Regions from separate parts of the Streptomyces afghaniensis genome, predicted to be linked through region 1. Evidence: riboswitches for the same ligand, from Rfam matches in the RefSeq annotation. Region 1 holds a riboswitch; the other holds the start of a gene.

Region 1 (15,955 bases):
CGTCCTGAAGATCGTCAAGCGGTTCCTCGACACCGGTGTGTCGCTCCAGAACATCCGAACGGCCGTCCAGCACCTCAGGGAACGCGGTTTCAGCGACCTGGAGCGGATGACGCTGATGAGTGACGGGGCGACGGTCTACGAGTGCACCTCGCCGGACGAGGTCCACGCGCTGCTCCAAGGGGGCCAGGGCATCTTCGGGATCGCCGTGGGCGTGGTGTGGCGGGATGTCGAGAGCGCGCTGTCCCAGCTGCACGGGGAACGGATCGACACCGGCGAGACCCTGGTCGGGCCCAACCCGGCGGACGAGCTGGCGCGTCGGCGGAACCGGGCCGTCTGAGCCGTCCGGCAGCGCGGTGGCCATGGGGCTGTTGCGGGCGGCAGCTTTCCGTGCCGCACTGCAAGCGGTTTCTATCGGGGTGTGAGGGCGGTTGTCCCGGGCGTTGTCAGTGGCGTAGGGCAGCATCGGAGATGTGAGAACCGCGCCCACGATTCTGCATCTTGATATGGACGCCTTCTTCGCCTCGGTGGAGCAGGCGTCCAAGCCGAGTCTGCGCGGGAAGGCCGTCGTCGTGGGCGGGCTCGGGCCGCGGGGCGTCGTGGCCACGGCGTCGTACGAGGCCAGGGTCTTCGGAGTGCATTCGGCGATGCCGATGGGGCAGGCCCGGCGGCTCGCGCCCAACGCCGCGTATCTCGTGCCGCGCTTCGGGTTCTACAAGGCGATCAGCGAGCGGGTGATGGAGCTGCTGCGGGCGTTGTCGCCGCTGGTGGAGCCGCTGAGCCTGGACGAGGCGTTCGTGGACCTGGAAGCCGGGGGAGCCGCCTGGGACGAGCAGTCGGCGCGGCTGGTGGGGGCACAGCTGCGCGCGGACATACGGGCCGTCACCGGACTCACGGGATCGGTCGGGCTCGCCGCCTCCAAGATGCTCGCGAAGATCGCCTCGGAGCAGGCCAAGCCGGACGGACTGGTGGTGATCGAGCCGGGGTCCGAGCGGGCGATGCTCGGGCCGATGTCGGTGCGGACGCTGCCGGGGGTCGGGCCGGCGACGGGCGACCATCTGCGACGGGCCGGGATCACCACGATCGAGGAGATCGTCGAGGCGGGCGAGGACGAGATGGTCCGGCTGCTGGGAAAGTCGCACGGGCACGGGCTCTACGCCATGGCGCTGGCGCGGGACGACCGGCCTGTCGTGGCGGAGCGGGAGACGAAGTCGGTGTCGGTCGAGGACACCTACGACGTGGACATCCACGACCGGGTGCGGGTCGGTCTCGAGGTGCAGCGACTGGCCGACCGGTGTGTGCGGCGGCTGCGCGGGGCCGGGCTGTCCGGGCGGACCATCGTGCTCAAGGTGCGGCGGTACGACTTCTCGACGCTCACCCGCTCCGAGACGCTGCGCGGGCCGACCGACGATCCCGGGGTGATCCGCGAGGCGGCGGCCAGACTGCTGGACTCGGTCGACACGACGGGCGGTGTGCGGCTGCTCGGGGTGGGCGTCAGCGGGCTCGCCGACTACACGCAGGAGGATCTCTTCGCGCAGGCGGCGGGGGAAAGGACGGAGGCGGAGGGGCCCGTCGAGGTGGACGCCGTGGCGCCGGCCGAGGAGCAGCCGGCGCTCGCCGAACGGCGGTGGCCCGCCGGGCACGACGTACGGCACGCCGTGTTCGGGCACGGGTGGGTGCAGGGCAGCGGTCTGGGGCGGGTCACCGTGCGGTTCGAGACGCCCGGCTCGGAGCCCGGGCGGGTGCGGACCTTCCGGGTCGACGACCCGGACCTGGAGCCGGCGGATCCATTGCCCCTGGTCTTAACGGGACCGGAAGCGGGCGTACGGGCCGGCGACCCCGCAGCAGTTCGCGGAGTGGCCGGCGGCGCCGGTGGGCTTCAGGCCGTCTCGTCCGTGCCCGCCAGCTTGCCGAAATCGCGGTCCGGGAGCGGGGGAGGCGCGGCGACGTCGAGGCCGTAGTGGTGGTAGAGCTGGAGTTCCTGTTCCGGGGAGAGGTGGCGGCCCACGCCGAAGTCGGGGGCGTCCTTGATCAGGGCGCGGTCGAAGGGCACGTGGAGGGCGCCGTCGATCAGTTCACTGGGCTCCAGGGGGACGAACGCGTCCCTGCTGAACAGGCCGGTCCGTATCGCCGCCCACTCCGGCTCGCCGGTGGCGTCGTCGAGGTAGACCTCGTCGATCGTGCCGATCCTGGTTCCGTTGCGGTCGAACGCCTTGCGGCCGATCAGGTTGCGCGGATCGATATCGGTTCGCACGGGCCCTCCACATGGTCGCAACTCATCCGTAAGCACAACAAAACGGCACAATCGCAGAGGTGGCCACTCGAAGGTTCGTGCGTTGGCCGCGCTGGTACGCTGGCAGCGGCTGCTGACCCCGTGCGGGAGAGTCCTCCAGACATCATCGGAGGCGCCGAAGGAGCAAATCCTCCCCGGAATCTCTCAGGCTCACGTACCGCACGGACGAGGTCACTCTGGAAAGCAGGGCGGGTGTCGACGGCTTCCGCTCTCACCGACGGTGAAAGCCGGAGGCCTTCGGGCGATCCGGTGAAGCTCTCAGGTCGAGATGACAGAGGGGGAGGCCGTCCGGGTACCCGTGCCGTGGTGCCCCTCGAAGGTCGTGTCGACCAGGAGGCCTCCGTAATGACCGCCCACCGCATTCCGCTCTCCGAGCTCGAAGAGGCAGTTCCCTTCGAGCAGCGCCACATCGGCCCCGACCACGAGGCCCGCGCCAAGATGCTCGCGCAGGTCGGCTACGGCTCGCTGGACGAGCTCACGGCCGCAGCGGTCCCGGCCGTGATCAAGAGCGCCGAGGCACTGGACCTGCCGGGCGCCCGCAGCGAGGCCGAGGTGATCGCCGAGCTGCGCTCCCTCGCCGACCGCAACCAGGTCCTCGGCTCCATGATCGGACTCGGGTACTACGGCACGTTCACCCCGCCGGTCATCATGCGCAACGTCATGGAGAACCCCGCCTGGTACACCGCCTACACGCCGTACCAGCCGGAGATCTCGCAGGGGCGGCTCGAGGCGCTGCTCAACTTCCAGACCATGGTCGCCGACCTCACCGGACTGCCGACCTCCGGTGCCTCCCTGCTCGACGAGGGCACCGCGGCGGCCGAGGCCATGGCGCTGTCACGGCGTCTCGGCAAGAACAAGAAGGGCCTGTTCCTGGTCGACGCGGACGCGCTGCCGCAGACCATCGCCGTGATCCAGACCCGGGCCGAGCCGACCGGCGTCGAGGTCGTCGTCGCCGACCTCGCAGAGGGCATTCCCGCCCAGATCGCCGAGCGCGAGATCAACGGCGTGCTGATCCAGTACCCGGGCGCCTCCGGGGCCGTACGGGACATCAAGCCGGTCATCGACCAGGCGCACGAGCTCGGGGCGCTCGTCACCGTCGCCGCCGACCTGCTCGCGCTGACGCTGCTGAAGTCGCCCGGTGAGCTCGGCGCGGACATCGCCGTCGGGACGACCCAGCGCTTCGGTGTGCCGATGGGCTTCGGCGGTCCGCACGCCGGTTACATGGCGGTCAAGGACAAGATGGCGCGCAGCCTGCCCGGGCGGCTCGTCGGCGTGTCCGTGGACGCCGACGGGAACAAGGCGTACCGGCTGGCGCTCCAGACGCGTGAGCAGCACATCCGCCGGGAGAAGGCCACCAGCAACATCTGCACCGCCCAGGTGCTGCTCGCCGTCATGGCCGGCATGTACGCCGTCTACCACGGGCCGGAGGGCCTCAAGGGCATCGCGCGGCGCACCCACCGGTACGCCACGGTGCTCGCCGCCGGGCTCGCCAACGGCGGGGTCGAGGTCGTGCACGGGTCCTACTTCGACACGCTGACCGTGCGCGTCCGGGGCCGGGCCGCCGACGTCGTGGCCGCCGCGCGGGAGAACGGGGTCAACCTGCGACTCGTCGACGCCGACCATGTGTCCATCGCCTGCGACGAGACCACCACGCGGGCCCAGCTGCGTGCCGTATGGGCCGCATTCGGTGTCGAGGGGGTCATCGAGGCGCTGGACGCGGCCACCGAGGACGGTCTTCCGAACGCTCTCCTGCGGACCGACGAGTACCTGGCGCACCCCGTCTTCCACCAGCACCGCTCCGAGACGGCCATGCTGCGCTACCTGCGCCGGCTGGCCGACCGCGACTACGCCCTCGACCGGGGCATGATCCCGCTGGGCTCCTGCACCATGAAGCTCAACGCGACCACGGAGATGGAGCCGGTCACCTGGCCCGAGTTCGGGCAGCTGCACCCCTTCGCGCCCGCCGAGCAGGCCGGGGGCTACCTCACGCTCATCCGTGAGCTGGAGGACCGTCTCGCCGAGGTCACCGGGTACGACAAGTTGTCCCTCCAGCCGAACGCCGGGTCGCAGGGCGAGCTGGCCGGTCTGCTCGCCGTACGCGGGTACCACCGGGCCAATGGGGACGAGCAGCGCACGGTGTGCCTGATCCCGTCGTCCGCGCACGGGACCAACGCCGCGAGCGCGGTGATGGCGGGCATGAAGGTCGTCGTCGTGAAGACCGCCGACGACGGCGAGATCGACGTCGAGGATCTGCGGGCCAAGATCGAGCAGTACCGCGACGAGCTGTCGGTGCTGATGATCACGTACCCGTCCACGCACGGCGTGTTCGAGGAGCACGTCTCCGAGATCTGCGCCCAGGTGCACGAGGCGGGCGGGCAGGTCTACGTCGACGGGGCCAACCTCAACGCGCTCGTGGGGCTCGCCAAGCCGGGGCACTTCGGCGGTGACGTCTCGCACCTGAACCTGCACAAGACCTTCTGCATCCCGCACGGCGGCGGCGGTCCCGGCGTCGGTCCGGTGGCGGTGCGGGAGCACCTCGCGCCGTACCTGCCGAACCACCCGCTCCAGCCCGAGGCGGGCCCGGAGACGGGGGTCGGTCCCATCTCCGCGGCGCCGTGGGGTTCCGCCGGCATCCTGCCGATCTCCTGGGCGTACGTCCGGCTCATGGGCGGCGAGGGGCTGAAGCGGGCCACGCAGGTGGCGGTGCTCAGCGCCAACTACATCGCCAAGCGCCTGGAGCCGCACTACCCGGTGCTCTACACCGGCCCCGGCGGGCTCGTCGCGCACGAGTGCATCATCGACCTGCGGCCGCTGACCAAGGCGACCGGGGTGAGCGTCGACGACGTCGCCAAGCGGCTGATCGACTACGGCTTCCACGCGCCGACGATGTCGTTCCCGGTGGCCGGGACACTGATGATCGAGCCGACGGAGTCGGAGGATCTGACCGAGCTGGACCGGTTCTGCGAGGCGATGATCGCCATTCGTGGGGAGATCGAGAAGGTCGGCTCCGGCGAGTGGCCCGCGGACGACAACCCGCTGCGGGGGGCCCCGCACACCGCCGGGACGCTCGCCGGGGAGTGGGAGCACGCCTACAGCCGTGAGGAGGCCGTCTTCCCGGCCGGTGTCGCGGTCGCCGACAAGTACTGGCCGCCGGTGCGCCGCATCGACCAGGCCTTCGGTGACCGGAACCTGGTCTGCTCCTGCCCGCCGCTGGACGCGTACGAGGACTGACGGGCCGATCGGTCGTGTGGGGAGGGGCTCCGCTGCGCGGGGCCCCTCCCCACATTCGGCAGCTCATTCGGCAGCGAGGGACACCTCGGTCGACTTGATCAGGGCGACGACGGGGGCCCCGGCCGACAGGGCGAGATCGTCCGCTGCGTCCCTGGTGATCGCGGCGGTCAGTTCGCCGCCCTCGACGGTGACCCGGACGGACGCCATCGCGTCGCCGGTGGCGATGCTCGTGACCGTGCCCGGGATCCGGTTGCGGATGGAGAGGCCCTCGACGGGGCCGGTGGCCAGCGACACCTCCGTCGACTTCACCAGGGCGCGCACGGCGGTGCCCGGCGTGAGGCCGAGGTCGTCGACCGCCTCGCGGGTGATCGCCGCGGTGAGGGCTTGGCCGCCGGTGAGGCGGACCCTGACCGTCGCCATGGCCTCGCCCGGCGTGACGGCGGTGACGGTGCCGGGAAGCTGGTTGCGGATGCTCAGGCTCATGGGTGCACGGTAGCCCGGCGCGTTCCTTATGCCGGGTATGCGTGTGTCTGCGTCGCCTTGACCGTCGCCCATACCGGGGCGCCCGGATGCAGGTCGAGTTCGGCCGCGGCGACCGTGGTGAGGTCGGCGGTCAGGGGGAGTTCGCCGGTGAGGTCCGCGCGGATCTGGTCGCCGTGCGTCTCCAGCCCCGCGACCTCGCAGCGCCACAGGTTGCGGGCGCTGGAGCCGGTGGGGCGTTCGCGGTACAGCGTCACGGCGCCGGGCGGGAACGCCACGAAGGCCGGGCCGGAGAGCTCTTCGGTGGTCGTGACGGCCGGGCCCGTGTCGAGCCGGACGGTGTGCCCCTCGGCCCGTCCCCGGTAGAGGTTGAGGCCGACGAGCCGGGCGATGTAGTCCGTGCGGGGGTGGCGGGCGATGTGGGAGGGCGTGCCCTCCTGCACGACCTGGCCGTGCTCGACGACGACCAGGCGGTCGGCCAGCACCATGGCGTCCAGCGGGTCGTGCGTGACCAGGACGGCCACCGCCTCGAACTCGGCGAGGTGCCGCCGGAGCTGGGCGCGCACCTCCAGACGGGTGCGGGCGTCGAGGGCGGCGAGGGGCTCGTCCAGGAGCAGCAGCCGGGGCCGGGTGGCCAGGGCCCGGGCCACGGCCACGCGCTGGGCCTGGCCTCCCGACAGGCGGCGGGGCTTGGCGCCTGCGTGGCCGGCCAGGCCCATACGGTCCAGCCATACGGCGGCCTGGGCACGGGCCTCGGCCTTGCTCGCGCCCCGGCAGCGCGGCCCGAAGGCGACGTTGTCCAGGGCGGTCAGATGCGGGAACAGCAGGTAGTCCTGGAAGACGACGCCGACCGGGCGGGACTCGGGCGGCGTGGCGTCCAGCGGGGTGCCGTCCAGCCGTAGGTGACCGGACGTGAGAGGGCTGAGCCCGGCAAGGGCGCGCAGGGCGGTGGTCTTGCCGGCGCCGTTGGGGCCGAGCAGGGCGACGACGTCCCCGGGGGCGGCGGTGAGGGTGACGTCCAGGCGGAAGGTGCCGCGGTCGACGACGAGGTGGGCGTCGAGGCCTTCGGGGCGCAGGCCGGGAGGCGCTCCGCCGAGGTCGGTCGTCTCGGTCATGGGGAGTACGTCCAGGGTGTCGGGGAGCCGGTCGGGGACATCACGACGCCGTCATCCAGCGGTCGCGCAGGGCCGCCAGTACCGCGATGGACACCGCCAGCAGGACCAGGCTGAGGGCGATCGCCGCCGCCGGGTCGTTCTGCAGGGCCAGGTAGACCGCCAGCGGCATGGTCTGGGTGCGGCCCGGGAAGTTGCCCGCGAAGGTGATCGTCGCGCCGAACTCGCCCAGGGCCCGGGCCCAGGCCAGTACGGCACCGGCCGCGATGCCCGGCGCGATCAGCGGAAGGGTGACGCGGCGGAACGCGGTGAAGCGGGAGGCGCCCAGGGTGGTGGCCGCCTCCTCGTAGCGCGGGTCGGCGGCCCGCAGGGTGCCCTCCACGCTGATGACGAGGAACGGCATCGCCACGAACGTCTCGGCGAGAACGACACCCGTCGTGGTGAAGGGCAGGGTGATCCCGAACCAGGAGTCGAGCCACTGCCCGATGACGCCGTTGCGTCCGAAGGCGAGCAGCAGGGCCACACCTCCCACCACCGGCGGCAGCACCAACGGCAGCGTCACCAGGGCCCGTACGAAACCCCGGCCGGGGAACCGTGTGCGGGCCAGCAGCCAGGCAAGGGGTACGCCGACGACCAGGCTCAGGCCCGTCGCCGCCGTGGCGCAGACGAGCGACAGCCGGAGTGCCTCCCATACCTCGGCGCTCGTCAGCTGCTCGGGGAGGCTGCGCCAGGGCGCCCGTACGAGCAGGGCGATCAGGGGCAGGAGCAGGAACGCCAGGCCGAGCAGGGCGGGCACCAGCAGGGGAATCGGCACCGGTCGGGTCCGGCCGCGGCGGCGATCGCGGCGGGGGCGGCTCTCCAGGGTGCCGGTCACGGCTTGAGGAACCCGGCCCGGGAGAGCACCTTCTGACCCTCCGCGGACCTGACCAGCGCGATGAACGCCTTCGCCGTCTCGGGGTTGGGGGCGTTCTTGAGCAGGGCGATCGGATAGTCGTTGACGGCCTGGGCCGACTCGGGGAAGTTCACGCCCGCCACCTTGTCACCCGCCGCCCGCACGTCGGTCTGGTAGACGACGGCGGCGTCGGCCTCCTTCAGCTCGACCTTCGTCAGGGCGCTCTTGACGTCCTGTTCGTACGAGACGGGAGTGAGCTTCAGACCGGCGGCGTCCAGCGCCTTCCGGGCGGCGGCACCGCACGGCACGGTCTTGTCGCACAGGACGACCTTCAGGCCGGGCTCGGTGAGGTCCTTCAAGGAGGAGATCCGGTCGGGGTTGCCCGGCGGCGTGGCGATCTCCAGCCGGTTGCGGACGAAGGTGACCGGCGTGCCCGCCGCGTCGTGCCGGTCCGTCACGGTCGCCATGGTCTTGGTGCTGGCGGCGGCGAAGACGTCGGCCGGGGCGCCGCTGGTGATGCTGGCGGCGAGGGTGTCGCTGCCGCCGAAGTTGAAGGTGACCTTCGTGCCCGGGTGCTCCTTCTCGAACGTCCTGCCCAGGGTCTTGAAGCTCTCCTCCAGGGAGGCGGCGGCGAAGACGGTGACCGTGCCGGAGGGCTTCCCCGGGGAGGAGCCCTTGTCCGAACCTGTGGCGGAGGAGCAGGCGCTCAGGGTCAGCAGCGCGGCTGCGGACGCACCGGCGACCTGGAGGATCCTGCGGGTCCGGTGCGCGGAACGGATCATCTCGGGCGACTCCCTCGGTGTGCGGGGAAGAGCCGCAGGGCTCCTCCGATACGTCGATCATACTGACGCATCTGCGAGGGGAAAGTCTGCTGTGGCTTCGCATGAGCCAGGGCCAGCAGGGTGCTGGGTGTGTATGTGCGTTTCTACGGGTCTCAGACCCGGTCGATATGGACGTTCGTCGACTTCACGCGGGCCGTCGCCTCCATGCCGACCTCCAGGCCCAGTTCCTCGACGGCCTCGCGGGTGAGCAGGGAGACGAGGCGGTGCGGGCCGGCCTGGATCTCCACCTGGGCGGCGACGTCACCGAGCTTGATCGCGGTGACGATGCCGGGGAAGGCGTTGCGGGCCGAGGTGTACGGCGTGTCCTCCTCGGCGGTGCCGGACCTCGCGAGTTCGACGGAGAACGCGGCCAGGTCCCGTCCGTCGACGAGGCGCCGCCCGGCCTCGTCGCGGTGGGTGGTGATACGGCCCGCGTCCGCCCAGCGCCGGGCGGTGTCCGGGCTCACGCCGAGCAGTCGTGCTGCCTGGCCGATCGTGTAGGACTGCATGCCGGTCACGATAGGGGCGCGGGGCGGGAACGGCGGATGCGGGGTTGGCCGTTGGGTATAACGCGATATAGCGTTAGTCGTCGAAGGGGCGGGCCGGGTGCCGTGCCCGGGAGAGCGGGGAGATGTGATGGCGGGGGACCTCTCGCGTACCGGTGGATCGCCCGAGGTGAGGGCCTCGCACGCGGACCGGGACCGGACCGTGGACGTGCTGCGCGTCGCCGCGGGTGACGGCCGGCTGACCCTGGAGGAGCTCGAGGAGCGGCTGGAGGCCGCGCTGTCCGCCCGTACGGTGGGCGAGCTCGCCGTGCTGACCGCGGATCTGCCCGAGGGGGCGGGCGGGGCAGGCGTCGAGGCGCAGGAGGTCGTCCGGATCGAGCAGGAGGGGTCCTCGACCCGGCGCGGTGACGGCTGGGTGGTGCCGCGGCGGCTGGAGATCCGGTCCGCGTGGGGCGAGGTGACGCTCGACTTCACCGACGCGGTGATCACCCAGGACACCCTGCACATCGATCTGGACATGCGGGCCGGCGCCCTGAAGCTGCTGACCCGGCCGGGGGTCGTGGTGGACACCGGCGCGCTGGTGACGAACTACTCCCAGATCAAGGCGCGCGGGGCGGCCGACGCCCCGGTCGTGCTGCGCGTGCGGATCACCGGCGAGATCAACTACGGGCAGATCGAGGTGCGTCCGCCCCGCAGGGGCTTCGGCCGGCGCAGATCCAAGGGCTGACTCAGCCCACGTGCACCTTCGGCCGACGCTTCCGGTCCGGTTCCGCTTCGCGCAGGACCTCGCGGGTCACCGGGGCGACCTCGCCCTGGCCGAACAGGAAGAACCGCAGCAGGTTGGCGAAGGGCCCCCCTTCGGTCCACTCGAAGTAGATGTGCGGGGTGCGGCCGGTCATGTCGCGGACGTACAGCAGGAGCGCGGCCAGGGCGTTGGGGACGGAGGAGGACTCCAGGGTCAGGACCCGGTAGCGGTTGTGGAGCACCTCGCCCCGCACGGTCAGGCCCGCCTCGAACTCGGACGGGTCGGTGACCGTCACCTCGACGAAGACGAAGTCCTCCTGTCCGGGTACGTCGTTGTCGTGCCGGATCTGCTCGATCTTGTCGCGGTACTCGGCGATGTCGCGCCGGTCGGGCTCGTTGGCGATGAGCCGTATCCTGCGGCTGGCCATGTCCCGGACGAAGCGTTCCGCCATGGAGTCCAGCGTCACGCTGGTCACGCGGAGCTCGAACGACCGGGCCAGCCGGGACAGCAGGGAGACGACGATGATGCCGGCGATGAAGCAGGCGCCGATCTTGACGCCGTCCGGGCGCTCGATGACGTTCGCGACGGTCGTGTAGAGGAACACCGCGGAGATGACCGCGAAGGCGATGGTCCAGTTCCGCTGCCGGGCCTTGCGGGCGGCGATGGTCACCGCGATCGCGGCGGAGCTGATCAGGACCAGCACACCGGTGGCGTAGGCGCCGCCCTGCGCGTTGACGTCGGCGTCGAAGATCCAGGTGACCAGGAACGCGATCAGGGTGAAGACGATGACCATGGGGCGCACGGCCCTGGCCCAGTGCGGGGCCATGCCATAGCGGGGGAGGTAGCGCGGCATCAGATTGAGCAGGCCGGCCATCGCGGAGGCGCCGGCGAACCACAGGATGGCGATCGTCGAGGCGTCGTAGAGGGTGCCGAAGGTGTTGCCCAGGTAGTCGTGCGCCAGATAGGCCAGCGCGCGCCCGTTGGCCTGGCCGCCCGCCTCGAACTCCTTCTCGGGGATGAGGAGGGTGGTGATGAAGCTGGTCGTGACCAGAAAGCCGCTCATGATGAGGGCGGCCGTGGTGAGCAGCTTCTTCGTGTCGCGGATACGGCCGGCCGGCCGTTCCTCCGTGTCGTCCCGGTCGCCCTTGACGTGCGGCATCACGGCCACGCCGGTCTCGAACCCGGAGAGGCCGAGCGCCAGCTTCGGGAAGACGAGCAGGGCCAAGCCGATCATGACGAAGACATTGCCGTGCTGAGTGGTGAGGGCGCCGGCCCAGTCGGTGACCACATGGCCCGCGGTGACCACGTGGTAGAGACCGACGGCCACCACGACCACGTTGAGGGCGAGGTAGGCGCCCACCAGGGCGACCGCGACTCCGATCGCCTCCAGGAAACCCTTGAGGAACACGGCGCCGAGCAGCGCCACGAGGACGAGCGTGATCAGCATCTGCTTGTCGTGCAGGACGCCGGTCAGATGCGGGTTCTCCACGAGGTGGGTGGAGGCGTCGGCGGCCGACAGGGTGATGGTGATCAGGAAGTCGGTGGCGGCGAAGCCCAGCAGGGTCAGTACGAACAGCTTGCCCTGCCAGAAGGAGAGCAGCCGCTCCAGCATCGCGATCGAGCCCTCACCGTGCGGGCTCTCCTCGGCCACCCGGCGGTAGACCGGCAGGGCGCCCGCCAGGGTGACGATCACCAGCACGATCGTCGCGACCGGCGACAGCAGCCCGGCGGCGAGAGCGGCGATGCCCGGCTGGTAGCCGAGTGTGGAGAAGTAGTCGACGCCGGTCAGGCACATCACCCGCCACCAGCGCTGGCCCTTGTGCGGGGGCTCCGGTTCGGCATGGGGGCCGGTGTGGCCGCCGCCCTTGCCCATGTCGGACAGGCCCTCCAGCATCCAGGCGCGCAGGCGGCTGGGTGGAGCCGGCTCCGTTCGGCTCGCTGGCGAGTGCTCAGTGGTGGCCATCGACGTGCTCCCGATGTGCGGTTCAGCGTGGTTCCGGCCATCACCGGACGGCCGGATCAGCGTAAGCGGAGCGTGACGCGATGGCCTGTGGATGAGGTCACTGAGCGCGTCAAGCTTCCGTTAAGACTGGCGGCGGGGGTGATCGCGGAGAGACGTGGGGCGTCAAAACGCGTGCTGAGGGCGCGTTGGACCGCCGATCGAGCCGCGCAGCCTCGCCTGTGGGCGAGAGGCGTGCGCTCGCCGGGACTTGGACACCCTCCGTGATCGCGACCGCGTGGGTCGCAGGGCGCCGGCCTTCTTGTCGCCGGAGGCGGTGACACCTACAGTGCATCTCCGTAACGTTCGCCAAGTCAGCCGAAACATTCGCATCTCTCGCCGACTCTCGTCGAAGGTGCTGGCGATGCTGAAGAGGCTGTTGCCAGTCAAGGCCTGCGCGTCGGCCGGAGATTGACCGTGCACAAGGGGTTGCCAGTGTTTGGCGCCTGTCTCTAGGGTGCGGCAACAGCGAAGCTTTCTGGATCTCTTCCGAAACTTTCGATCCAGTGGACGGACGCGGGAGCGCCGTCCCGTACCCAAGGAGCGCATGATGGGCGACCCGGCACTGTCCCGCCGCGGCTTCCTGGCGGCCTCCGCCGCGGCCGGTCTCGGAATGACGACACTGAGCGCATGCGGCGGGGACTCGGACGGAGGGTCGTCGGGGACGACCACGATCGAGTGGTGGAACATCTCCACCACCGAGCCGGCCAAGACCGTCTGGGCCGCCCTCGCCCGGAAGTTCGAGGCGCAGAACCCCAAGGTCAAGGTAAAGATCGTTCAGTTTGAGAACGACGCCTACAAGTCGAAGATGACAGCCCTGACCTCCTCCGGGAAGCTCCCCGACATCTTCCACACCTGGGGCGGCGGCGTACTCAAGCAGCAGGTCGACGCCGGACTCGTCGAGGACCTCACGGACCGGACCAAGCCCTGGGGCGACGCCCTGCTCCCGGTCGCCAAGGAGCCGTACCTGATCGACGACAGTGTCTACGGCATCCCGTTCGACATCGGCATGATCGGCTTCTGGTACAACAAGGCGCTCTTCGCGAAGGCCGGCATCAGCGCGCCCCCGACCACCTGGAGCGGCTTCCTCGACGCCGTACGCAAGCTGAAGTCCGCCGGTGTCACGCCCCTGGCGCTGGCCGGCAAGGAGAAGTGGCCCGGCATGTACTACTGGGCCTACCTGGCGATGCGCACCGCCGGCGCCGAGGCCCTGGAGAAGGCCTACACCGACAAGGACTTCACCGGCGCCCCCTTCGTGGAGGCGGGAGAACACCTCGAGGAGCTCGTCGGCCTCCAGCCGTTCCAGAAGGGCTTCCTCGGCGCCGCCTACAACAGCCCCACCGGCCAGGCCGCCGCCGTCGGCAACGGCAAGGCGGCCATGGAACTCATGGGCCAGTGGGCGCCCGTGGTGCAGGCCGACGCGGGCAAGGGCCTCGGCAAGGACCTCGGGTTCTTCCCGTTCCCCGCGGTCGAGGGCGGCAAGGGCGCCCTCACCGAGGTCTTCGGCGGAGGCGGCGGGCACGCCCTGCGCCGGGGCGCCCCGCAGGAGGCCGTCGACTTCCTGAAGTTCTTCGCGTCCGAGGCCACCGACCTGGAACTGGTCAAGAAGACCGGCACCCTGCCCGTGGTCCCGGCGGCCGAGAGCGCCATCGTCGACCCCAACATCAAGGCCGTACAGGAGCAGTTGAAGAAGGCCACCGGCTTCCAGCTCTACCTCGACCAGGCGTACGCGCCCGCCGTCGGCCAGGAGGTCAACGACAGCGTCGCGGCGCTCATCGCCGGTTCCCGGTCGCCCGAGCAGGTCGGCCAGTCGATCACGAAGACCGCGAAGGAAGAGCAGTAACCGGCGATGACCTCCACGTTCCTGCCGGACAAACGGACCGGCCGCGACGCCGGCCTCCCGCCCCCGGCCACGGACCGGTCCCGGAGCCGGGCCCGGCGGCGGGCACTGAACTGGCTGACCGCGGCCGGCTTCCAACTGCCCGCCCTGGTCCTGTTCATGGGGCTCGTCCTGCTGCCGATGCTGTTCGCGCTGTACGCCGCGTTCTTCCGCTGGGGCGGCTTCGGTATGCCCACCGACTACATCGGCGGTGAGAACTTCACCCGGCTCTTCCAGGACGACGTCTTCCTGGGCGACCTGTGGCGCTGCCTGGTGCTGGTGGTGCTGTCGCTCGTCGTCCAGCTGCCGTTCGCGCTCGCCATGGCCGTCCTGCTCAACCAGCGGATGCGCGGCCGGGCGGTGTACCGGATGCTGTTCTTCGCCCCGTACGTCCTGTCCGAGGCGATCACCGGAATCCTCTTCGGCATGATCTTCGCCCCGGACGACGGCTTCGCCGACCAGGTCCTCGGCAAGGTCGGGCTGGACGGGCTGGGCGGGGAGTGGTTCGCCGATCCGTCCACCGTCATGGCAACCCTCTTCCTGGTCATGACCTGGAAGTACTTCGGCTTCCACATGATGCTGTACCTGGCCGGGCTCCAGGCCGTCCCCAGGGAGCTGACCGAGGCGGCGCTCATCGACGGAGCCGGCCCCTGGCAGCGCTTCCGCAACGTGACGCTGCCGCTGCTCGCGCCCACCCTGCGCATCAGCGTCTTCCTGTCGGTCATCGGGGCCATCCAGCTCTTCGATCTGGTGTGGGTGACCACCGCGGGCGGACCGGACCACCACTCCGAGACCATGGCCGTGACCATGTTCCAGTACGGGTTCAAGCGCTACCAGGTCGGCTACGCCAGCGCGATCAGCGTGGTCATGTTCGGCATCAGTCTCGTCTTCGCCCTCGCCTACCAGCGGTTCGTGCTCCGGCGCGACCTGGAAGGGGCCACGACCACCATGCGGGGAGACGGAAAGTGACGCACAGTCGGACATCCCGCGGGGGCACTCGCGGGGGCACTCGCGGGGGCAGGAACCTTCCTCTGCACCTCGTCCTGGTCCTCGTCGGCGCGGTCATGGCCGTCCCGCTGCTCTACGCCGCGCTCTCCGGCTTCAAGACCACCGACGAGCTCTCCCGCAACCCGGTCGGTCTGCCCGAGTCGTGGGTGACCTCCAACTACACCCAGATCCTCGGCTCGGGGGACTTCTGGCGGCTGATCGGCAACAGCACGCTCATCGCGGTGGGCACGACCGTCCTGGTCGTCGCGGTCTCCGCGCTGTCGGCCTTCTCCTTCGCGCGGTTCGCCTTCCGCGGCCGGGAGGTGCTGTTCACGCTGTTCACGATGGGGCTGATGTTCCCCTTCGCGGTGGCGGCCCTGCCGCTGTTCCTGCTGCTGCGCTCCCTGGACCTGCTGGACAACCCGCTCGGCGTGATCCTCCCGCAGGCGGCCTTCGGGCTGCCGATGACCATCATCATCCTGCGTGGCTTCTTCCGGCAGATCCCGGGCGAGCTGGAGGAGGCGGCGACGCTCGACGGATGCAGTTCGTTCGGCTTCTTCTGGCGGGTGCTGCTGCCCATGGCGCGGCCCGCGCTCGGCACCGTGTCCGTGCTGGCCGTCGTCACCAGCTGGAACAACTTCTTCCTGCCGCTGCTGGTGTTCACCGACTCGCAGTGGTGGACCCTGCCGATCGGCGTGCAGCAGTTCCAGGGGCAGTACTCAGCGGAGTACGCCAAGGTCTTCGCCTATCTGGTGCTGGCCATGGTCCCCGCCCTCGCCTTCTACTCGGTCGCCGAGCGTCAGCTCGTCGGCGGCCTCACCGCGGGCGCGACGAAGGGGTGACGTGCCCCGCGGACGTACGGCTCACCCGCCCATCGATGTGAGGAGTCGCACCATGCGCAAGAACGCCACACGGCTCAGACTCGCCGGGGCGCTCGCCGCCGCGCTGATGCTCGGAGGCATCGCCACCGGGCCGACGGCCCAGGCGGACGAGCGGCACGGCAAGGAACCGAC
Region 2 (15,955 bases), on a different contig from region 1:
GGCGGGCACACCGTAGTTGGTCTGCTCCTGAGCCGTCTGCGCTCCGTGCCCGAAACGCGGATCACGCAGGACCGCCATGGCCTCGAAATAGCCCAGAACCACCACATCCCCCGACCGGGTCCGGTGAACAGGACCGCTCGTGCGGCGTACCTGCTCGAAAAAGCGATACGGGTCTTGCACGAACTCCTCGGTGCTCACGTCGAAGGGAAACTGCCTCATCAGGACATCGACAAGAGTTTCGGATGCGTCCATTCAGGTGTCCTCGCGTTGTTATGCATTTCAAAGACACCGGAAAATCCATTCTCCGATGCCCCGTACACGCTCTGGTAGATAGTGCACATGCGCGGTGAACACGGAACGGATATTTCCCTTTTTCACGCGGCTGTGGGAAAGACGCGAAGACGCTGGGCCGGCGCCGGGGCACTCTGCTGCGGGCTGTTCCTGCTGGGCATGGACCTCACCGTGCTCAACGTCGCCATCCCCGACCTGCAGAGGGCCCTCGGCTCCTCGGCCCGGCAGACGCAGTGGATCGTCGACGCCTACGCCCTGGTCCTGGGTGGCCTGGTGCTGACGGCAGGGAGCGTCACCGACAGGATCGGCCGCAGACGTGCCTTCCTCAGCGGCTTGACGGTATGCGGACTTGCCTCCTTGGCCGGTGCGGTGGCCTCCGCACCGTGGCAGCTGATCACGGCGCGCGGTGCCATGGGCGCGGGCGCCGCGCTGATCATGCCGGCGACGCTCTCGCTGATCACGCAGCTCTTTCCGGAACCGGGCCTTCGGCACCGGGCCATCTCGTTGTGGGCCGCGGTCGGCGGGGTGGGTGGTGCCCTGGGGCCGGTGATCGGTGGCTGGATGGTGAGCCGGCATTCATGGCGGGCGGTGTTCTGGCTGAACATTCCCCTCGCCGCAGCGGTCATCGTGCTGTCGCTCCTGCTGGTCCCCGCACCGAGACCTTCCCGCACTGAGCGCGTCGATCTGCCGGGGACCGTGCTGTCCGCCACCGGATTGCTGGCGTTGGTCTGGGCGATCATCGAAGGCCCCGGCCGGGGATGGACCAGCCCGTCGGTCCTCGCGGTCTTCGCCGTCGCCGCCGCTGCGCTGGCGGCGTTCGGCTGGTGGCTGCGACGGGCTGCGGCGCCCATGGTGCCCCGGCATGTGATGCGGCGTCCGGTCACCATCGCGGCAGCGGCACTCGCCATGATGTCGTTCGGCATGTTCGGTGCGCTCTTCGTGATCTCCCTGTACCTCCAGGGAGTGCTGGGCTGCACCCCCTGGCAGGCCGGCGTGCGCACCCTGCCGATGCCTGCCGCTCTGATCGCCGGGGCGGTGCTGGCGGCCGTGCTCACGAACCGGCTGCCCCACAAGTTCCTGATGGTGAGCGGCCTGCTGGTCGTCGCCGGCTCTTTCCTGCTGCTGGCCGGCACTACGGCGCAATCCGGGTACCCGCACCTGGCCCTCGTCCAGGTCATCGCGGGTATGGGGGCGGGGGTGACGGCCGCATCCGGTACGGCCGCCGTCATGGACAGCGTGGGTGAGTCCCACGCCGCCGTCGGATCCGCCGTCAACGACGCCGCCCGCCAGGTCGGTGCCACACTGGGCGTCGCTGTCCAGGGCTCTGTCCTGGCCACCGCCTACACGCACAAGATGCGTGACGCGCTCGCCCACACGGGACTGACCAAGGTGCCGTCCGCCGCAACCGACAGTGTCGCCGCCGCTGCCCTGGCCGGCAGGCATGCCGACCCTGCCGTGAGAAGTCACCTGCTGACCGCGGCGACGGACGCGTTCGTCGCGGGTCTGAACCGCAGCGCTTGGGTGGCAGCCGCTGTCGCCCTCACGGCTGCGGCGGCCGCGTGGCGATGCCTGCCGCACCGCCCCGCCCTGTCTCCACCCCCGCACCTCAGCGTGCGCACCGAACCGGGTGCCTCGCGATAGACCACACCGGGCATTTCTTCCGACACGCACTCTCGCTTCAACAGCCGCCGTGCCGTGAGTGCGATTTGCTGGGCCGGTCGAACGGACTTTCCTTCCATCACTCCGGAGTGATCCTTGGCTGAACAGCTGTTCGTTGACGCCATCATTCGTCTCATCGTCCGCCATTTCGAGATGGACCCCGGTCAGGTGACCGCCGACAGCAAGTTGCAGCCCCTCGGTCTGGACTCGATCGCCCTGGCTGAACTTCTCGTCGTGGTGGAAGAGGAGACCGGCATCGACGTCCCCCTTACCAGTGAAGCCATGCCGGCAGGCCCCGAAGTCACCGTGGCACAGGTGGCCGACTACGTCGCCCGGTTCGCCGACGAGTCCGCTCTCGCCGTGCTGAAGATCCTGGCCACCGTGCCTGAGGAAGCAGACGTGTGAGCGGATCCCGGACCGTCGTCACCGGCATCGGACTGGCCACCGCGGGCGGTGTCGGAGCCGACGCAACCTGGCGACGGCTGTGCGAGGGGAGACCGACGGCGACCACTGACGACCGGCTCGCCGGCCTGCCGGTGGACTTCAGCTGCCGGGTCCCGGACGACGACCTCGCCGCCGCTCTGGGGCGCGGTCTGCGCTGGCGCACCGACCGCTTCATCCACCTGGCCGTCGCCGCCGCACGGGAAGCCGTCCGGGACTCCGGCCTGGAGCCCACGGACTGGGAAGGTGACCGAGTCGGTGTCGTCATCGGGGTGGGCAGCAGCAGCCGCGACACCGACCTGCGCGTTGCCGCGTGCATGACCTCAGGTCAGTATCAGAAGATCTCGCCGACCACGGTCCCGCGGGCCTTGCCCAACATGGCCGCCGGTGAGATCGCGGCAGATCTGGGCGCGAAAGGGCCGGGCCTCGGCGTCAGCACCGCCTGTGCCTCCGGCGCGACCGCCATCGGCATCGGAAGGCAGCTCCTGCAGAGCGGCATGTGCGACATCGCCGTGGTCGGCGGCGCGGAGAGTGCCTGCGGCCCACTGTCCAGCATGAGCTTCTGGCGGCTGGGCGCGTTGTCGACCCGCTGCCATGATCCGCTGGGCGCCTCGCGGCCCTTCGACGCGGAACGAGACGGGTTCGTCCTGGCAGAAGGCGCCGGCGTCCTCGTACTCGAGCGCGCGGAACACGCCCGTGCCCGCAGGGTCAGGCCGAAAGCCGTCCTGTCCGGATTCGGGGCCACCAGCGATGCCCACCACTCCACCACTCCCCACCCGGAGGGGGAGGGAGCCGTACGCGCGGTGCACGACGCGCTGCGGCAGGCCGATCTGGCGCCCGCCGACATCGACCACGTCAACGCCCATGCCACGTCGACGCCACTGAACGACCGCATGGAAGCCGCGGTGCTGCACCGCGTCTTCGCCCAGCCGCCGCTCGTCACCGCCACCAAGAGCATCCTCGGCCACTCGCTGGGCGCCGCAGGCGCCGTCGAAGCCGCCGTGTGCGTCCTGACCCTCCACCACCAGACCGTTCACCCAGTCGCCAACCTCGACGTCCCCGAAGCCGGCATCGACCTCGACATCGTCACCAAGGTCGCCCGGCCCTGCCGGATCGACACGGCCCTGAGCACATCGTTCGGCTTCGGCGGACACAATGCCGCCCTCGTCTTCCAGACCCCCTGACAGGCGATCAGGCGTCCTCCGCCCACTTCCGCAGTGCCGCCTTGCTCGCGAAGTCGGCCACGTTCTTGTCCAGCGGGTCGTCCGTGTACTGGTGGAAGCGCCACTTCGCCTTGATGCGGGGCTTGCCCGCGCTGACATAGTCGGCGATCCACAGGCCGTCGCCCGCGTAGGAGGTGGTGTCGATGTTGAGCCAGAAGTTGCGGTTGGCGTAGAGAACGACCTGGTTGTTCGGCCGGAGATCCTTCAGCTTCCGGATGAACAGGTCCTTCTCCGCGTTGCTCGCGTGCGTCCCGTCGCTGGTCGTCTCCCAGTCGACGGCGAGGATGTCGCCCGGCCGGTCCGGGGCCTTGGCGAGGAAGTACTCGGCCTGGGCGGTGAGGTTGCCGGGCCACAGGAAGTGGTAGAAGCCGACGACCAGACCGGCGTCGCGGGCCCGCTTCGTCTGGGCGGCGAGTCTGGGGTTGACGTAGGAACGACCCTCTGTCGCCTTGACGAAGACGAAGGACAGGCCGTCGGTGTCGTAGGAGGAGGACTGGTAGGCGCTCACGTCGATGCCGCGCAGCATGGGGGGCTCCCTGAAGTGCTGGTGGGGGAAGGGGAGTTGTGCTCACCACCATGACACGGCCTCTCCCGGACTGACGTGGAAATGTCAACTTCGGCGGCCCACGGGGGATGCGTCGCTGTGACCGGTGACGTCTGATCCGACCGCATGACGGACGCTCGAAAGCGCTTGCCCAAGCCCCGCGCACCGCTCCGGCGGCCGCGGCATGGCGCCGGTCACCGGGACACCGGTCCGGAGGGTCCTTCTCAGCACTCGATGATGTTGACCGCCAGCCCGCCCCGCGCCGTCTCCTTGTACTTCACCGACATGTCCGCGCCGGTGTCCTTCATCGTCTTGATGACCTTGTCCAGGGACACCTTGTGGGAGCCGTCGCCGCGCATCGCCATGCGCGCGGCCGTGACGGCCTTCACCGCGGCCATGCCGTTGCGCTCGATGCACGGGATCTGGACCAGGCCGCCGACCGGGTCGCAGGTCAGGCCGAGGTTGTGTTCCATGCCGATCTCGGCGGCGTTCTCGACCTGTTCCGGCGAGCCGCCGAGGACCTCGGCCAGCGCGCCCGCCGCCATGGAGCAGGCGGAGCCGACCTCGCCCTGGCAGCCGACCTCGGCGCCGGAGATGGACGCGTTCTCCTTGAAGAGCATGCCGATCGCGCCCGCGGCGAGCAGGAAGCGGACCACGCCCTCCTCGTCGGCGCCCGGCACGAAGTTGACGTAGTAGTGCAGGACCGCGGGGATGATGCCGGCCGCGCCGTTCGTCGGTGCGGTGACGACCCGGCCCCCGGCCGCGTTCTCCTCGTTGACCGCCATCGCGTAGAGGGTGATCCACTCCATGGCGAGCGCCTTCGGGTCGCCCTCGGAGCGCAGCTTGCGGGCGGTGTTCGCGGCCCGGCGGCGTACCTTGAGACCGCCCGGCAGGATGCCCTCGCGGGACATGCCGCGCGCCACGCACGCCTGCATGACCCGCCAGATCTCCAGCAGGCCCTCGCGGATCTCCTCCTCGGTGCGCCAGGCCCGCTCGTTCTCCAGCATCAGCGCCGAGATGGACAGGCCGGTCTCCTGGGCCATGCGCAGCAGCTCGTCGCCCGTGCGGAAGGGGTACTTCAGCACGGTGTCGTCGAGCTTGATGCGGTCCGCGCCGACCGCGTCCTCGTCGACGACGAAGCCGCCGCCGACCGAGTAGTACGTCTTCGTCAGCAGCTCCGCGCCCGAGGCGTCGTACGCCCAGAGGGTCATGCCGTTGGCGTGGTACGGCAGGGCCTTGCGGCGGTGCAGGACCATGTCGTCGTCGTAGGAGAACGCGATCTCGCGCTCGCCCAGCAGGTTCAGCCGGCCGCCAGCCTTGATGGTCTCCACCCGTTCGTCGGCCGTCTCCACGTCCACCGTGCGCGGCGAGTCGCCCTGCAGGCCGAGCAGCACCGCCTTCGGCGTGCCGTGGCCGTGGCCGGTGGCGCCGAGCGAGCCGTAGAGCTCCGCGCGGACCTTGGCGGTCGGGGCCAGCAGCTCCTCGTTGCGCAGCCGCCGGGCGAACATCCCGGCCGCGCGCATCGGCCCGACGGTGTGGGAGCTGGACGGGCCGATGCCGATCGAGAACAGGTCGAAGACCGAGATGGCCACGGGGACTCCTGACTACGGGGGTGGTGCAAGGGGTGGTGCAGGGGGACAGGGCGCCCCGCCCCACGCGGAACGGGGCGCCCTGAAAGGTTTCTTCGTTATGTGCGCGAACCCGGGTAGAGCGGGTGCCTGCCGGCCAGGGCCTTCACCCGGGCCTTGAGGGCCTCCGCGTCGTACGACGGCTTCAGCGCCTCGGCGATGACGTCCGCGACCTCCGTGAAGTCCTCGGCCGTGAAGCCCCGGGTGGCCAGGGCCGGTGTGCCGATCCGCAGACCGGACGTCACCATCGGCGGGCGCGGGTCGTCCGGGATCGCGTTCCGGTTGACCGTGATGCCCACCTCGTGGAGGCGGTCCTCGGCCTGCCGGCCGTCCAGCTCCGAGTGGCGCAGGTCGACCAGGACCAGGTGCACGTCCGTGCCGCCGGACAGGACGTCCACACCCACGGCCCGGACGTCGTCCTTCACCAGACGCTCGGCCAGGATGCGGGCACCCTCCAGCGTACGGCGCTGGCGCTCCTTGAAGTCCTCCGAGGCCGCGACCTTGAACGCGACCGCCTTGGCGGCGATCACGTGCTCCAGCGGACCGCCCTGCTGACCGGGGAAGACAGCGGAGTTGATCTTCTTGGCGAGTTCGGCCGTGGAGAGGATCACACCGCCGCGCGGGCCGCCCAGCGTCTTGTGGGTGGTCGTGGTGACCACGTGCGCGTGCGGCACCGGGTTCGGGTGCAGCCCCGCCGCGACGAGCCCGGCGAAGTGGGCCATGTCGACCATCAGGTACGCGCCGACCTCGTCCGCGATCCTGCGGAACTCCGCGAAGTCCAGCTGCCGCGGGTACGCCGACCAGCCGGCCACGATCAGCTTCGGCTTGGACTCCTTGGCGAGCCGCTCCACCTCGGCCATGTCGACCCGGCCGTCCTCGCCCACGTGGTAGGCGACGACGTCGTAGAGCTTGCCGGAGAAGTTGATCTTCATGCCGTGGGTCAGGTGCCCGCCGTGCGCGAGGTTCAGACCCATGATGGTGTCGCCCGGCTTGAGCAGCGCGAACATCGCGGCGGCGTTGGCCTGGGCGCCCGAGTGCGGCTGCACGTTCGCGTGCTCGGCGCCGAACAGCTCCTTGACGCGGTCGATCGCGATCTGCTCGACCACGTCGACGTGCTCGCAGCCGCCGTAGTAGCGGCGGCCCGGGTAGCCCTCGGCGTACTTGTTGGTCAGGACCGAGCCCTGCGCCTCCATGACCGCGACCGGAGCGAAGTTCTCCGAGGCGATCATCTCGAGCGTGGACTGCTGCCGGTGCAGCTCGGCGTCGACCGCGGCGGCCACGGCCGGGTCGAGCTCGTGCAGGGGGGTGTTCAGGACGGACATACGGCTACGACTCCTCAGCCGGCGGAGAACGCGGTGTACTCGTCGGCGGAGAGCAGGTCGCCCGGCTCCTCGGCGACCCGCACCTTGAACAGCCAGCCGCCCTCGAAGGGGGCCGAGTTCACCAGCGACGGGTCGTTCACGACGTCCTCGTTGACCTCGGTGACCTCACCGGAGACGGGGGAGTAGAGGTCGGACACCGACTTGGTCGACTCCAGTTCGCCGCAGGTCTCGCCCGCGGACACGGTGTCACCGACCTCGGGGAGCTGGACGAAGACCACGTCGCCGAGCGCGTTGGCCGCGTGCTCCGTGATGCCGACCGTCGAGACGCCGTCCTCGGCGGCCGACAGCCACTCGTGCTCCTTGCTGTAACGCAGCTGCTGGGGGTTGCTCATGGCCTGGATTCTCCTGTACGCGCGGGAGTGCTGATGAAGGGGACTGCTGGTGAGCGCGATGTGCCGGGGACCGCCGGTGCGGCCCGACGGCCAGTGTCTACTTCTGGCGCTTGTAGAACGGCAGCGCCACGACCTCGTACGGTTCGTGACTGCCCCGGATGTCCACGGCCACGCCGGGCGTGCCGGGGGCGGCGTGCGCAGCGTCGACGTAGGCCATCGCGATCGGCTTGCCGAGCGTGGGGGAGGGGGCGCCGGAGGTGACCTCGCCGATCACCTCGCCGCCGGCGACCACCGCGTACCCGGCGCGCGGGACCCGGCGGCCCTCGGCGACGAGTCCGACGAGGACGCGCGGCTCGTGGTTCGCGTCCTCCGCGGCCTCACGCAGGGCCGCGCGGCCCACGAAGTCGCCCTCCTTGTCGAACTTCACGACCCGCCCGAGCCCGGCATCGAAGGGCGTCAGCTCCCGCGAGAGCTCGTGCCCGTACAGCGGCATGCCCGCCTCCAGGCGCAGCGTGTCGCGGCAGGACAGCCCACACGGGACCAGCCCGGCACCCTCGCCCGCCTTGGTCAGCGCCTGCCACAGTTCGACCGCGTGCTCCGGCTTCACGAACAGCTCGAAGCCGTCCTCGCCGGTGTAGCCGGTGCGGGCGATCAGGGCCGGGACGCCCGCGACCGTGCCGGGCAGCCCGGCGTAGTACTTCAGCCCGTCGAGGTCGGCGTCGGTGAGGGACTTCAGGATCCCCGGCGACTCCGGGCCCTGTACGGCGATCAGCGCGTAGGCGTCCCGGTCGTCGCGCACCTCGGCGTCGAAGCCGGCGGCGCGCTCGGTCAGCGCGTCCAGGACCACCTGGGCGTTGGAGGCGTTGGCGACGACCATGTACTCGGTCTCGGCGAGCCGGTAGACGATCAGGTCGTCGAGGATGCCGCCGTCGGCCCGGCAGATCATGGTGTAGCGGGCGCGGCCCGGCTTCACGCCGCCGATGTTGCCCACCAGGGCGAAGTCGAGCAGGGCGGCGGCCTGCGGACCGCTGACGGTGATCTCGCCCATGTGCGAGAGGTCGAAGAGCCCGGCCTTCGTGCGCACGGCGTTGTGCTCGTCGCGCTCGGAGCCGTAGCGCAGGGGCATGTCCCAGCCGGCGAAGTCGGTCATCGTCGCGCCGAGCGAACGATGCAGGGCATCGAGCGCGGTGTGACGGAGTTCTCCTGTACTGCTCACAGTCGGTCGTCTCCCAGGGCAATGACGGGCGAGGTCGTTCCTCCCCATCTGTCATCGGAACCTGAGAGGTTCGCCATGACCACACGGGACACGGCTTGCACCTTGGGTGGAGCCGCACCCGTCGTCTCGACGACAGGAAACGGCCCGCTTTTCAGATGTGCCTCGCCCGCGCGGTAACGGGGCCTGAGAGATTCAAGGGAGGGACTTGCTCCTTCGGCGCCCCAGCGTCAGCGGTGCTGGGGACTCTCCCGCGCGGATTCAAACGGCCGGTATGCAGTTGGCGCGCACATCATTGCACGCATCGTCGCGCGGCGGCAGGGGCACCACCTGTAGCAGGGCTGTTGCGGGAAGAGGACTAAAACCAGAGACATCGGGCATTACCTTCTCTTTACACTCGGCGGGGATGGGACTGAAGTACCTGGCCCCAGGGGAGGACGATCACGGTGAACAGGACCACCGCGTACGCCACGACATCGGGCGTCGCGCTGCCCGGGCAGCCGGCCGCTCCGGCACGGGCGGCCTGCGGCCCGCTGCCGGTGCCGGTCGTCCGCGATCTGCGCGAGCGCGAGGGCCGAGGCCCGCACGCGCTGCTCTTCGGCCCCCGCGACCTCGTCGTGGTCACGGGCCTGCCCGGCAGTGGCAAGTCCACGCTGATGCGGCGCACCGTGCCCGGCCGGCGCATCGACTCCCAGGACACCCGCGACCGCTGGGACAGCCGCATGCCGCGCTTCCTGCCGTACGGGGTCTACCGCCCGCTCGTCCGCCTCGCCCACTACGCCGGGCTGCGCCGCGCCCTGCGCGGCGGCGAGGGCGTCGTCGTGCACGACTGCGGCACCCAGGCCTGGGTCCGCCGCTGGCTGGCCCGCGAGGCCCGCCGCCGGGGCGGCACCCTGCATCTGCTCATGCTCGACGTCACGCCCGAGGAGGCCCTGGCCGGCCAGCGCGACCGCGGCCGGGGGGTCTCGCGGTACGCGTTCCTGCGCCACCGCGCGGCGGCCAACCGCCTGCTGCGCTCCGTGGAGCGGGGCGAACTGCCCGCGGGCTGCGGCTCGGCGATCCTCGTCGACCGGGACGCGGCGGGCACCCTGCGCCGGATCGGCTTCACGGGCTGACCGCCGAGGGCCGATGAGCCGCTAGCCTTTTGAGCCACAGCAGTGGTTCCAGGCAGGCGGTAGGCAGATGGACTTCCCGGCGGACTTCTCCGCGGACTTCCCGGCGCACACGCAGACCCACCCGCACGGCGGATGGCCCGGCAACGAACTGGAGGAGGTGCTCTCGGCCTCCCTCGGCGCCGGGCCGTCGGCCGGCGGGCGGATCGTCGAGGTGCTCGGCCGGAGTTTCGTCTGGATCCCCCTGCCGAACGGCGGCGGCCCGCAGAGCGGTCCCCTCGACCTGCCCGGCATCGAGATCGAGGGCCAGGCGTACGTCCCGGTGTTCAGCTCCGAGGAGCAGTTCCGCCAGGTCGTCGGCTCCCACATGTCGTACACGATCGCGCCCGCCGTGGAGTTCGCCCGCGGCCTGCCCCCGCACGCCGGGATAGCCGTCAACCCGGGCGGTGTGGTCGGCATCCCGCTCCCGCCGCCCGCCGTGGCCGAGCTGTGCCGGGCCGGCCGGACCCCCTTGGACGGCCCCGCGAGCGGCGGCCGGGTCCGCCTCTTCGAGCCCGACTGGCAGGACGACCCGGTGGACTTCCTCGCCGCCGCCTCCGCCGAGTTCGAGGCCGTCGGCGTCGTCCTCACCGCCCGCCGTTGCCTCGCCGAGATCGAGACGGCCGACCCGGTGATGTTCGTGGGCGTCGAACTCTCCCAGTGGGAGGGCGACCTGCGGGCCCTCCCCCTGGAGGCTCTGTCCCGAGCCGTGACCCGGTGCCCGGCCCCCTGGCAGGTCAACCTGGTCCTCCTGGACGTGGCGGAGGACCCGGTGGGCACCTGGATGAGGGACCGGGTCCGGCCCTTTTACCAGCGGTAGGTCAGGTTCCCCAGGGCGCGGGGAACCGCGCGACCAGCAACAGACGGGCCGCACCCGCCGGACGAGGGCAAGTCCGGAGTCGGTGGGCGGGCTTAAGCTAGGTCACGGTCGAGGCGTTGTACGAAGGGGCGGTAAAGGTGAGCGCGAGCGGCACGGCCGCGGCCGGACAGGTCGAGCACATGCTGCGCCAGGTCACGCCCGGGCGTTACGACGCCTACGAGGCACTCCTGCGCGCGCTCGCGACCCCGCACACCGGCCAGATCTGGATGCTCCTCTGGCACGGCCAGGCGGGCTCCCCCGACGCCCAGTACGGGAACATGGAGGTCGACGGCTGCGGCTACGCCCCCTGTGTGACCTCCGCCCAGGAGCTCTCGGCCAGCGGCTGGAACCGCAGTTACGAGGTGGTCGACGGAGTCGACGTCGCCCGCGCCCTCTACCCCGACCACTACGGCCTCTGGCTCAACCCGCACGCCCCCGGCGGCGGCGTCGGCATCCCCTGGCTCGACCTGCGCCGGATCGCCACGGGCCTGGACCGCCAGCCGGCCGGCCCGCTGCGGCTGTCCGAACCGGCCATCGAGCTCCCGCAGTTCTACGCCCTGCTCGCGCAGAACGCCCACCGCACCCCGGCCGTCCGCTCGCTGCGCCGGGCCTGGGTGCAGCCCGCGCTGGGCGCGCCGTACCTCGCCATCGGACTGGATGTGTACGACACCTCGCCGCCGGCCGTGGATTCCGTGCGCGCGATGATGCAGCAGTCCCTCGGTGCCGTACCGGACGGGCTGCCCGTCTCGACCGTGGCCATGTCCGACGAGCACGACCCGGTCGCCATGTGGCTGCGCGCGAGCGCCCGCCCCTTCTACGACCGCGAGGCCCACGCCACCGCCCCCGTCCAGGCCCCGGCCTCGGGCTACGGCTACCCCCCGGTCCAGGGCCGGTACTGACCCATCCGGCGGGCCGCCCGCAGGCCGGCCGACGGTCCCTGTTTCCCCACCTTCGAACGCGACGGGCTCTCAGCTCTTCGCGCGTAGATGGGATTGAAAAAGGCGGCTTTGCCCTAATATGCCCCTGTCTCAGCGCGTCCGACCGCCGTTACCCACTGTCCGGATAACGGAACCCCGCAGACAGCATCACGTTTACGCATCCTTTCACCGCCAAGTCTGGCAACAGATCGCCAAAGCGTTGAAGACTCCCCGCAAGACACGGGCCGGGTCGGTCGCGTGTACGAGACAAACAAACCGCTACAGCGGCAGCCAGGGGCTCGGCGATCGCCGGCCCGAGAGGGGTCAATCGCACCGTGACCGCACCGATCGAGACCACCGGGGCGGAAGCCGGAGCACAGCCCGAGGCCGTGCTCTCCGGGGTCAAGAAGAGCCAGATCGAAGGGCGCTCGCTCACTCAGATCGCCTGGATGCGCTTCAAGCGGGACAAGGTGGCGATGGCGGGAGGCGTCGTCGTCATCCTGCTCACGCTGATGGCGGTGCTCTCCAAGCCGATCCAATGGATCTTCAACCTCGATCCCAACAAGTTCAACCAGGACCTCATCGACCCCGCGCTGCTCGCCCCCAAGGGCGGCTGGGGAGGCATGAGCTGGGACCACCCGCTCGGCGTGGACCCCCAGTACGGCCGGGACATGCTCGCCCGCATCATCGACGGTTCCTGGGTCTCCCTCCTGGTCGCGGGCGGCGCCACGCTGCTGTCCGTGTGCATCGGCACTGTGCTCGGTGTCATCGCCGGGTACTACGGCGGCTGGATCGACAGCGTCATCAGCAGGCTGATGGACACCTTCCTGGCCTTCCCCCTGCTGCTGTTCGCCATCTCGATCTCCGCCTCCGTGCAGGACGGCTTCTTCGGTCTCGAAGGCCTGTCCCTGCGCATCAGCGTGCTGATCTTCGTGATCGGCTTCTTCAGCTGGCCGTACATCGGCCGCATCGTGCGCGCCCAGACGATGACCCTGCGCAAGCGGGAGTTCATCGAGGCCGCCACGAGCCTCGGGGCACGCGGCCCGTACGTCCTGTTCCGGGAACTGCTCCCGAACCTCGTCGCGCCGATCCTCGTCTACTCGACGCTGATCATCCCGACGAACATCCTGTTCGAGGCCGCGCTGAGCTTCCTCGGCGTCGGTATCGCTCCGCCGCAGGCCTCCTGGGGCGGCATGCTCAGCAACGCTGTGGATCTCTACACGGCTGATCCGCAGTACATGTTCGTGCCCGGACTGGCGATCTTCATCACCGTCCTGGCCTTCAACCTGCTGGGTGACGGGCTGCGTGACGCCCTCGACCCTCGCAGCAAGTGATCCATCGAATGAGGGGGCTTCCTCAGGTGAAGACGAGAAGGGTGACCGCCGGCGTTGCGTCGGTCCTGGCACTGTCGCTGGGCGCTGCCGCATGTGGCGGCGGAGGCGACGACAACGACGGGAACGGAGGCAACGGCAAGAAGGACGCCGCGCTGACCTCGATCGTCAACCCGTCGAGCAAGAAGGGCGGGACGGTCACGTACGAGCACTCGGACGTGCCCGACTCCCTCGACCCGGGCAACACGTACTACGGCTGGGTGCAGAACTTCTCCCGCCTCTACGGCAGAACGCTCACCACGTTCAAACCGGCGGCGGGCAAGGAAGGCCTGGAGGTCGTCCCGGACCTCGCCGAGTCCCTCGGCAAGTCCAGCCCGGACGCCAAGACCTGGACGTACAAGCTGCGCGCCGGCGTGAAGTTCCAGGACGGCACCCCGGTGACGTCCAAGGACGTGAAGTACGCCATCGAGCGCTCCAACTTCGCGCCCGAGGCCCTGTCCAACGGCCCGACGTACTTCAAGTCGTACCTGGAGGGCGGCGACAAGTACCAGGGTCCCTACAAGGACAAGTCCGCCGAGGGCATCAAGTCGATCGAGACGCCGGACGACCGGACGATCGTCTTCAAGCTGAAGCAGCCGTTCGCCGACTTCGACTACCTGGCCACGTTCTCGCAGACGGCGCCGGTGCCGAAGGCGAAGGACAACGGCGCGAAGTACGTGCAGAACATCGTGTCCTCCGGCCCGTACCAGTTCCAGTCCTACGAGGAGGGCCGCGGCGCCACCCTGGTGCGCAACCCGCAGTGGGACGCGAAGACGGACCCGATCCGCAAGGCGCTGCCGGACAAGGTCACGATCAAGTTCAAGGTCAACCCGGTCACGGTCGACAACGACCTGCTCGCCGACAAGATCACGGCTGACGCGGCCGGCACGGGTGTGCAGCCGCAGACCCAGCCGAAGGTGCTGCGGGGCAAGTACGCCAACCAGACGGACAGCTCCTACGCCGGCGCGACGCAGTACATCGCGCTCAACGTCAACGTGAAGCCGTTCGACAACGCCGACTGCCGCAAGGCCGTCCAGTGGGGCCTCGACAAGCAGTCGGTGCTCGACGCCATGGGCGGTTCGCCGAAGGGCGACGTGGCGACCACGCTGCTGCCGCCGTCGGTCAACGGCTACACCAAGTTCGACACCTACGCGACCGACGGTCACAAGGGTGACGTGGCCAAGGCCAAGGCTGCCCTCAAGGCGTGCGGCAAGCCGAACGGCTTCAACACGATCCTGACGGCCCGCTCCGACCGGCCCGCCGAGGTCGCGGCGGCGACCGCCGTCCAGGCGTCGCTGAAGAAGATCGGCATCAACATCGAGATCAAGCAGTTCCCCTCCGGCAAGTACTTCTCCAACTTCGCCGGTGTCCCGAGCTACGTCCACGACAACAAGCTCGGCATGCTCTCGATGGCCTGGGGCGCCGACTGGCCGACCGGCTACGGCTTCCTCGACCAGATCGTCAACGGCGCGGCCATCAAGCCCTCGGGCGGCAACAACCTGATGGAGCTGGACGACCCGAAGATCAACAAGGCCCTGACGGACGCGATCGCCAACACCGACGACGCGGCCCGCACCAAGGCCTGGGGCGAGATCGACAAGATGGTGCTCGACAACGCCTCGGTCGTCCCGCTGATCTACCGCAAGAACCTGCTGCTCCGGCCGGCGTCGGCGAACAACGTCACGGTCACGCAGGCCTACCTCGGCATGTACGACTACCTGCTGATGAGCTCCGCGAAGTAACTCAGCAGGCCGGATCCTTTCGAAAGGCAGGTGAAGGCACCGGGTGGCCGCGGCGGACGATCCCGCCGCGGCCACCCGGGGCCGTACAGCTGTGGCTGCGTACATCCTCCGACGCGTCATGGGCGCAGTGCTGTTGCTGCTGGTGGTCAGCGCAGTCACCTTCGCCATCTTCTTCCTGGTCCCCCGCCTCGGGGGGCAGACGGCCGACCAGTTGGCCACCCAGTACGTCGGCAAGGACGCGAACCCCGCATCCGTCGCCGCGATCAAGCAGAACCTGGGTCTGGACCAGCCGGTCTACGTCCAGTACTGGGAGTTCATCAAGGGCCTCGTGGTGGGCGCCGACTACAAGTTCGGTCCCGACGCGACGCACTGCAGCGCACCCTGCTTCGGGTACTCCTTCAAGAGCCACATCGAGGTGTGGCCGCAGTTGGAGCAGCGGATCCCGGTCTCCTTCTCGCTGGCCATCGGTGCGGCGGTGATCTGGGTGATCACCGGTGTGACGACCGGTGTGATCTCGGCACTGCGCAAGGGCAAGCCGATCGACCGCTTCTCCATGTTCATCGCGCTCGCCGGTGTCTCGCTCCCGATCTTCTTCACCGGCCAGATCCTGCTCGCGCTCTTCGTCTACGAGATCCCCGTCTGGGACAGCATCGACTACGTCCCGTTCACCGAGAACCCCGCCGAATGGGCCTGGCACCTGATGCTGCCCTGGATCAGCCTCGCCTTCCTCTTCTCGGCGCTGTACGCCCGGCTCACCCGGGCGGGCATGCTGGAGACGATGAGCGAGGACTACATCAGGACGGCGAGGGCCAAGGGTCTGAAGGAGACCACGGTCGTGGCCAAGCACGGCCTGCGCTCCGCGCTCACCCCGATCGTCACGATCTTCGGCATGGACTTCGGCACCCTGGTCGGCACCGCGGTGCTCACCGAGACCGTGTTCTCCCTCCAGGGCATCGGCGCATACTCGGTGCAGGCCATCAAGGACAACGACCTGCCCATCGTGATGGGCGTGACCCTGGTCGCCGCGTTCTTCATCGTCTTCTGCAATCTGATCGTCGACCTGGTGTACGCCGCCATCGACCCCCGGGTGAGGTACTCGTGAGCAAGCTCGACAAAGCCGCGCTCGGCGAACCGGACACCACCGCCCCGTCCGTCCCGGACGACGTGTTCCTGTCCGTCCGTGATCTGCGCATCCACTTCGAC

What was found. Region 1 has a riboswitch for glycine ahead of gcvP (aminomethyl-transferring glycine dehydrogenase). Riboswitches for the same ligand answer to the same signal wherever they lie in the genome.
Region 2: another riboswitch for glycine. It lies ahead of gcvT (glycine cleavage system aminomethyltransferase GcvT); the one in region 1 lies ahead of gcvP (aminomethyl-transferring glycine dehydrogenase).

What each region holds. Positions count from the first base shown of each region.
Region 1 is NZ_JBIRGJ010000005.1:8,736-24,690, forward strand. Features, by position in the region: gene ACH4G3_RS18740 (MerR family transcriptional regulator) at 1-337, shown strand, start outside; gene ACH4G3_RS18745 (DNA polymerase IV) at 471-1,958, shown strand; gene ACH4G3_RS18750 (PRC-barrel domain-containing protein) at 1,877-2,251, opposite strand; glycine riboswitch at 2,365-2,460, shown strand; gene gcvP (aminomethyl-transferring glycine dehydrogenase) at 2,636-5,521, shown strand; gene ACH4G3_RS18760 (TOBE domain-containing protein) at 5,585-6,004, opposite strand; gene ACH4G3_RS18765 (ABC transporter ATP-binding protein) at 6,031-7,116, opposite strand; gene ACH4G3_RS18770 (ABC transporter permease) at 7,157-7,987, opposite strand; gene modA (molybdate ABC transporter substrate-binding protein) at 7,984-8,787, opposite strand; gene ACH4G3_RS18780 (TOBE domain-containing protein) at 8,940-9,335, opposite strand; gene ACH4G3_RS18785 (DUF1707 SHOCT-like domain-containing protein) at 9,463-10,059, shown strand; gene ACH4G3_RS18790 (APC family permease) at 10,061-12,040, opposite strand; gene ACH4G3_RS18795 (extracellular solute-binding protein) at 12,627-13,919, shown strand; gene ACH4G3_RS18800 (carbohydrate ABC transporter permease) at 13,926-14,924, shown strand; gene ACH4G3_RS18805 (carbohydrate ABC transporter permease) at 15,020-15,784, shown strand; gene ACH4G3_RS18810 (endo-1,4-beta-xylanase) at 15,837-15,955, shown strand, end outside.
Region 2 is NZ_JBIRGJ010000012.1:292,145-308,099, reverse strand. Features, by position in the region: gene ACH4G3_RS39755 (cytochrome P450) at 1-252, opposite strand, end outside; gene ACH4G3_RS39750 (MFS transporter) at 385-1,932, shown strand; gene ACH4G3_RS39745 (acyl carrier protein) at 2,047-2,355, shown strand; gene ACH4G3_RS39740 (beta-ketoacyl-[acyl-carrier-protein] synthase family protein) at 2,352-3,575, shown strand; gene ACH4G3_RS39735 (glycoside hydrolase family 25 protein) at 3,583-4,140, opposite strand; gene ACH4G3_RS39730 (L-serine ammonia-lyase) at 4,383-5,750, opposite strand; gene glyA (serine hydroxymethyltransferase) at 5,846-7,108, opposite strand; gene gcvH (glycine cleavage system protein GcvH) at 7,123-7,500, opposite strand; gene gcvT (glycine cleavage system aminomethyltransferase GcvT) at 7,598-8,764, opposite strand; glycine riboswitch at 8,755-8,877, opposite strand; glycine riboswitch at 8,878-8,977, opposite strand; gene ACH4G3_RS39710 (AAA family ATPase) at 9,160-9,828, shown strand; gene ACH4G3_RS39705 (enhanced serine sensitivity protein SseB) at 9,896-10,684, shown strand; gene ACH4G3_RS39700 (enhanced serine sensitivity protein SseB C-terminal domain-containing protein) at 10,822-11,622, shown strand; gene ACH4G3_RS39695 (ABC transporter permease) at 11,976-12,974, shown strand; gene ACH4G3_RS39690 (ABC transporter substrate-binding protein) at 12,983-14,752, shown strand; gene ACH4G3_RS39685 (ABC transporter permease) at 14,844-15,854, shown strand; gene ACH4G3_RS39680 (ABC transporter ATP-binding protein) at 15,851-15,955, shown strand, end outside.